3 regions of the Nocardia sp. NPDC050175 genome follow, and region 1 is predicted to be linked to each of the others. Evidence: riboswitches for the same ligand, from Rfam matches in the RefSeq annotation. Region 1 holds a riboswitch; each other region holds the start of a gene.

Region 1 (2,255 bases):
TGTCGCAGTCTCGGTCACCGTCGTCTCCTCTTCGTAGGAAGTGCTTGGCTATCCTGTCATCAGACGACATTTGGCGTCAAGAGAAAAATGTCGTGCTGCGACATTTGACGGTTACGGACACGAAAACACTGGGTTGCGATAAGGTGGGAACATGCTCGAGTCACCGACGCCGACGAGCGCGAGTGCCGCAGCGCACACCCCTGCGAGCGCCGCGCCGACCGCACATCCCGGCCTGCGCGAGCGCAAGAAGCAGCAGACCCGATTGCGGATCATCGAGGTCGGGCTGACCCTGTGCGACACACAGGGTTTCGACGCGACGACGGTCGAGCAGATCGCCAACGCCGCGGACATCTCGCCGCGCACGATCAACCGGTACTTCGACAGCAAAGAGGACATCGTCCTCGGGCCGGTGCAGGACTTCGGCCAGGCGGTGGCGGAGGCGCTGCGCCAACTTCCGGTCACCGACAACGAACTGGAATCGCTGCGCACGGCATTCCTGCGGGTGATCGACCGAGCCGTCAGCGAACCAGGCGGCGGGCCGATCTCGTTCCGGCAATTCCAGCAGATGCAGCGGATCGTGCGCAGCAGTCCCGCGGTCAGCGCGCGCAGCATCGAGCACGCCGACAACAAGAACATCGCGATCGCCGCGGTGGTCGCCGAGCGACTCGCCACCACGCCGTGCGCGCTCCCGGTGCGGCTGATCCTCGGCTCCTGGCAGCTCATCAACCACCTCGCCATGGAGTGCGGTGAGAGCATGTTCGACTACGACGATCTGCACGACGCCGCGACGGCAGGCCGGAAGTCGTTCTGCGCGGCCTTCGATGAGTTCGTTCGAGTCTGCGGCGGCGCGCGGACCAGCACTTCCGGCTGAGTTCGCGGATAGGTTTCAACCGTCGCGCGGCGTCCGGTTATGATGCCCTCAGGTCATGAGTGCCAGCGCGAAGCCCCGGCTTGCTGGACGGCAACCCTCCAGCAGCGGTGGGGTGCTCCGGGTGATGACCGGGCTCTCGAAGGTCGAGAGCAAGCGCGCTTTCAGGAGGTTCCCGAAATGTGTTGTTGTCCTTCGCCCAAATCCCGATAACCCCCGTAGTTCTGGCGAACAACCTTTTCCTTTGGAGCAAAGCTCATGAGTGATTCCACCGTGCCCGCGGCTGAGGTCGATCCCACCGCGCAGTGGTCCTTCGAGACCAAGCAGGTGCACGCGGGACAGGCACCGGACAGCACCACCGGTGCCCGGGCCCTGCCCATCTACCAGACCACCTCGTACGTCTTCCGCGACACCGATCACGCCGCCGCGCTGTTCGGGCTCGCCGAGCCGGGCAACATCTACACCCGGATCATGAACCCCACCCAGGACGTCGTCGAGCAGCGCGTCGCCGCGCTCGAAGGCGGTGTCGCCGCACTGCTGCTGGCCTCCGGCCAGGCCGCGGAGACGTTCGCGATCCTGAACCTGGCGTCCTCGGGCGACCACATCGTGTCCAGCCCGCACCTCTACGGCGGCACCTACAACCTCTTCCACTACTCGCTGCCCAAGCTCGGCATCGAGGTGTCCTTCGTCGACGATCCCGACGACCTGGACCAGTGGCGCGCCGCGATCCGGCCGAACACCAAGGCGTTCTACGGCGAGACCATCGCCAACCCGAGTAGCGCCATCTTCGACCTTCCCGGTATCTCCGCCATCGCGCACGAGGCCGGGCTGCCGCTGATCGTGGACAACACGGTGGCCACCCCGTATCTGATCCAGCCGCTGGCGCACGGTGCCGACATCGTCGTGCACTCGGCGACCAAATACCTCGGCGGGCACGGCTCGGCGGTGGCCGGCGTGATCGTCGACGGCGGCAACTTCGACTGGACGGTGACCGACGCGCAGGGACAGCCGCGCTTCCCCGGCTTCACCACCCCGGACCCCAGCTACCACGGCGCGGTGTTCGCCGATCTCGGCGCGCCCGCCTTCGCGCTCAAGGCGCGCGTGCAGCTGCTGCGCGACTTGGGCTCGGCCATCTCGCCGTTCAACGCGTTCCTGATCAGCCAGGGCATCGAGACGCTGAGCCTGCGGGTCGAGCGGCATGTCGCCAACGCCAAGGCGGTGGCCGAATTCCTGACCGAGCAGCCGGACGTCACGAAGGTCATCTACGCGGGCCTGCCGGACTCGCCGTGGTACGAGCGCGCGCAGCAGCTGGCGCCGAAGGGGCCCGGCGCGATCGTCTCCTTCGAGCTGCGCGGTGGTGTCGATGCGGGCAAGAAGTTCGTGGACG
Region 2 (2,255 bases), 710 kb from region 1:
GATCTTGCAGCTCAGGGCGTTTCGCGCAGCATCGATCAGGCCGCGGAGGCGGCGGTGCCGACGCCGAGGGTGGCCAGGATGGCGGCACTGATCTGTTCGAGCCGATCCCGGAGCTTCGGGCGGCGCAGCAGTACGACCGCACGCGAGGCGGCCAGGGCCAGGAGCACCATCGCTACCGCGGCAATGGTCGATTCGACGGCACCGAGGGCGAGGGTGTTGGCGAAGGTGACCTCGGTCAGGAACTGGGGCAGCACGGCGAGGTAGAACAGGCCGACTTTCGGGTTGAACATGCACGAGACGACGCCCGCGGTGAACGCCGAGCGAACCGATGCGCGGGTGCCGCCGCCCGCGTGCGCGAGACCCTCGGCGTCGGTGGCCTCCTGGCCCGCCCTGCGCTGCCGCCGCTGGTCGAGCAGCGCGCGAATACCCAAGTACACCAAGTAGATTCCGCCGATCAGCTTCAGCGCGCGATACGCGGTCGCCGACTGCTCCAGCAGCGTGGCGACACCGGCCGCGACCACCACCGCCCACAGGATCCCGCCCAGCGCCGAACCGATCGCGGCCGCGATGCCCGGTCGGGCGTCTACCAGCGAGAACCGCAGCACGAGAAACGAATCCGGGCCCGGCGTCAGCGCCAGTAGCACGCACAGACCGATGAAGCTGAACAGCAGCGAAAGTGACACCTCATGATGTGACCGCAAAGTCGCCGGAGAAGCAATGGATTTCCACCGCACCCGCCGGCGGTGACCAGCGCGCGAGTTTTCCGGGCGAACACGCGGCGGCGCGGACCAGTTGACAGCGCCGGGGGATGTCTGCCAATCTCGGATCAGGTCATGAGTACCAGCGTTCAGCCCCGGCTTGCTGGTCGGCAACCCTCCTCCGCGGCGGGGTGCTCCGGGTGACGACCGGGCTGACACCCGACCGGGTGCGGCAAGCGCGGACTCGACGAATCACCTGATTGCGGGTCCCAGAGCCGACGGGATTTTCGTGATGACTGCTGTGGCGACCCAGAACTGTGCCCCCCTCGCCCGGGTTTCCGGTGACGACCTCCAGGTGCCGCTCGTCCAAGGCGGGGCGACCACCTACGCCAACTTCGACTACGCGGCGAGCGCACCCGCATTGGCCCAGGTCACCGACCGAATCCAGCAGCTGCTGCCGTTCTATGCGAGCGTGCACCGCGGCGCGGGCTACGCCTCGCGGATCTCCACCGAGTGCTACGAGGCCGCCCGCGGTTCGGTGACCCGCTTCCTCGACGCGACCGACGATCAGGTGGTGGTGTTCACCCGCAACACCACCGACTCGCTGAACCTGCTCGCGGCCTGCGTGCCCGGCGACACCGTGGTGCTCGACATCGAGCATCACGCCAACTTCCTGCCGTGGACCACGCACGGCCGCCGTGTCGTGCAGGCCGCGGCCACCGTCGAGGAGACCATCGGGCGCCTGGTCGCCGAGCTGTGTAGCAAGCCCGCCGCGCTGCTCGCGGTCACCGGCGCCTCCAACGTCACCGGCGAGGTGCTGCCGCTGGAGCGCCTGGCCACCATCGCCCACCAGTGCGGCGCCCGCATCCTCGTCGACGCCGCCCAGCTCGCGCCGCACCGGCGAATCAGCCTGCGCGACACCGGCATCGACTACCTCGCGTTCTCCGGCCACAAGCTGTACGCGCCGTTCGGTGCGGGCGTGCTGGTCGGCCGCCGCGACTGGCTCGACAACGCCGAGCCGTACCTGGCCGGCGGCGGCGCGGTCCGCGAGGTCACCACTACCGGCGCGGAATGGGCGCCCGCCCCGCAGCGGCACGAGGGCGGTTCACCCAACGTGCTCGGCGCGGCCGCACTCGCCGCCGCCTGCGACGCACTCTCCGAGATCGACGCCGACACGCTCGCCGCGCACGAACACCAGCTCGCCGACCGACTGCGCGACGGTCTCGCCGCCATCCCCGGCGTCAACCTGCTGCGCATCTGGACCGACGCCCCCGACACCGTCGGCATCATCGCCTTTACCTTGGACGGTTTCGTCCCCGGCCATGTCGCCGCCTACCTGTCCGCCGAACACGGCATCGGCGTCCGCGACGGCCGCTTCTGCGCCCACCCCCTGCTCGCCCGCCTCGATCTCGACGGCGCCCTCCGCGCCAGCATCGGCCTCGGTACCACCCTCGCCGACGTAGAGCGCCTGATCCAGGCCATCGCCACACTGGTCGAGGCCGGACCGGCCTGGAACTACGCCACCACGCAGGGCCTCTGGAACCCCACCCCCGAAAC
Region 3 (2,255 bases), on a different contig from region 1:
CAAGGTGTTGCGGCGCAGCCGATATCCGATGAGCTCACCGTCGATGTGCACGGTGCCCGCGTCCAGCGACTCCAGGTGGTTGACCACCCGCAGCAGCGTGGACTTGCCGGAACCGGACGGGCCGATCACCGTGACCACCTCGCCGGAGCGCACGGTCAGGTCGACGCCGCGCAGCACCTCGTGCGCGCCATAGGCTTTACGGACGCCGCGGACTTCGACGGCGAGTGCGGTGGTCATCGGGTCGCTCCTCGCGGTGCGGTGGAACCGGATTCGGCGACCTCGCGCAGCTTCTGCCAGGCCCGCTGGGCCGGTGACGGTGGTGGCGTGCGCTGGGTGCCCTTGGCGTAGTGGCGCTCGATGTAGTACTGCGCCACCGAGAGAATGGTGGTGAGCACGATGTACCAGGCGGTCGCGACCAGCAGCAGCGGCACCACCCGGCCGTTGCGGCCGTAGATCACCTGGACCTGGTAGAACAGCTCCGCGATCGCCATCACCGACACGATCGAGGTGCCCTTGAACAGGCTGATCACCTCGTTGGTCGCATTGGGCAGGATCGAGCGCATGGCCTGCGGGACCACGATGGAGCGGAACTGGCGCACCTTCGGAATACCCAGCGCGGCAGCGGCTTCCAGCTGACCGGCGTCGACGGAGATGATGCCCGCGCGGATGATCTCGGCCGAGTACGCCGCCTGATGCAGCGCGAGACCGATCACCGCCGCGCTGAATCCGCTGATCACGCCGTTCACCTCGAAGGTGAAAAACGAAGGACCGAACGGGATTCCGATCGACAGCGTGTTGTACAGGTAGGCGATGTTGAACCAGAACAGCAGCTGCACGATGAGCGGAATCGACCGGAACGCCCAGATATAGCTCCACGAGATGACCCGGAGCACCGGATTGTTCGAGAGCCGCGCGATGGCCAGCGCGGTGCCGAGCAGGAAGCCGAGCGCGGTACCCCACGCGGTGAGTTCCAGGGTCACCTTCAGCGAGGCCAGCACCGACTTCGCGGTGATGTACTTCGCGAAAGTCGGCCAATCCCAACCGGGATTGGTGACCAGGCCGTGGATGAACTGGGCGAGCAGGATGAGCGCGACGGCGCTGATCACCCAGCGCCACGGGTGCCAGGTTTTGGCGACAGTCGGCGCGGAATCGCCTGAGCCGGTGGCGGATCCGTCCGGCACCAGGTCGAACGCGGTGGTTGCGCGAGTCTCGGTAGCGACCGGATCGCCGTCGGTAGTGCTGGGGACAGCGGCGGCATCGGGTGCGGTGGACGCGGTCATGACTGCGCCTCGTCGGCGCTCGGCTCCGTCATGACTGCAGCTGTGCCTGGTGTTCGCTCGCTGCGCTCACTCATGGTCGGGGTCCTTCGGAAGAACGAACGAGACCGCGCCACCTCGGGCCGCGGTCACATCACCCGGCCAGCGACGGGTGCAACAGACTGGCTGCGGGTCAGCCCCGACAGCTCGCGGTCGTCACCTTGCATTGGTCGATATGTCGGCGGCCCCAACGGGCGCCTCGGACAGCGGAGATGATCACTTCGGTTCCTCCATCGGTCCCGGCGGAAGCACCCGCACCCGGTGAGCCGGGGGGTTGCTGCGACGTCGACGAGCCAGGTCTCTCGGTCGCTCTGGATGGTTGTCGCCGATCCGGACACCGGATGATGTCAGGGTCGAGCCGAATTATCATGCCCAGCAGGGGAACCCTTAGACAAGGGAAGCGATCATCGTGAGCGTAGATCTTGTCTCGGCTCGATTCGCCGGGTATTTCGGATAGCCGGACATGCGCTGGCTCAGCCTGATCGAAGGCGGCCTGTCAGGTGTCGACTTCATGGGGCGGGCGCTCACGTACTCGGGCGGCTCCGCCGGGAAGCAGCATACGGCTTAGCGCAAGCCTCGATGTGCGGACCCCACGAACTCGTCCTGTGAAACCCGTCAACCGGGGGCCACGGCCGACGCCCGATGACACGCCGAGAGCTTGCCGCAGGCAATACAGCCAGTTCACAGCGTTTGCCGGAGTACCGTCAGCCTTCGATTCGCGTCGACGATGAGAAGAGGTCTCCATGGCCGTACCGCGCCGTCTGACCATGCTGTCCGCTGCCGCCACCTGCGCGCTGGCGCTCGCCGCCCCCAGCGCGGGCGCGGCGCCGACACCGTCCGCAACGGCCCCGGTCCAGCCCGGTCCCACCCAGACCGGAACCGTCGCCCCCGGCGACCTGTTCGGCGTCTACAACACCGCGATCGACGGCCTGCGCGCGT

What was found. A riboswitch is a leader RNA that binds a small molecule or an ion and turns the genes downstream of it on or off. The one in region 1 is predicted to bind S-adenosylmethionine.
Region 2: another riboswitch for S-adenosylmethionine. It lies ahead of ACIBK2_RS06780 (aminotransferase class V-fold PLP-dependent enzyme); the one in region 1 lies ahead of ACIBK2_RS09865 (bifunctional o-acetylhomoserine/o-acetylserine sulfhydrylase).
Region 3: another riboswitch for S-adenosylmethionine. It lies ahead of ACIBK2_RS30420 (amino acid ABC transporter permease); the one in region 1 lies ahead of ACIBK2_RS09865 (bifunctional o-acetylhomoserine/o-acetylserine sulfhydrylase).

The regions. Positions count from the first base shown of each region.
Region 1 is NZ_JBITJI010000002.1:978,601-980,855, reverse strand. Features, by position in the region: gene ACIBK2_RS09875 (MFS transporter) at 1-18, opposite strand, end outside; gene ACIBK2_RS09870 (TetR/AcrR family transcriptional regulator) at 152-871, shown strand; SAM riboswitch class IV at 923-1,033, shown strand; gene ACIBK2_RS09865 (bifunctional o-acetylhomoserine/o-acetylserine sulfhydrylase) at 1,127-2,255, shown strand, end outside.
Region 2 is NZ_JBITJI010000002.1:267,900-270,154, forward strand. Features, by position in the region: gene ACIBK2_RS06775 (LysE family translocator) at 36-683, opposite strand; SAM riboswitch class IV at 830-943, shown strand; gene ACIBK2_RS06780 (aminotransferase class V-fold PLP-dependent enzyme) at 991-2,255, shown strand, end outside.
Region 3 is NZ_JBITJI010000010.1:59,461-61,715, reverse strand. Features, by position in the region: gene ACIBK2_RS30425 (amino acid ABC transporter ATP-binding protein) at 1-237, opposite strand, end outside; gene ACIBK2_RS30420 (amino acid ABC transporter permease) at 234-1,280, opposite strand; SAM riboswitch class I at 1,544-1,638, opposite strand; gene ACIBK2_RS30415 (hypothetical protein) at 2,060-2,255, shown strand, end outside.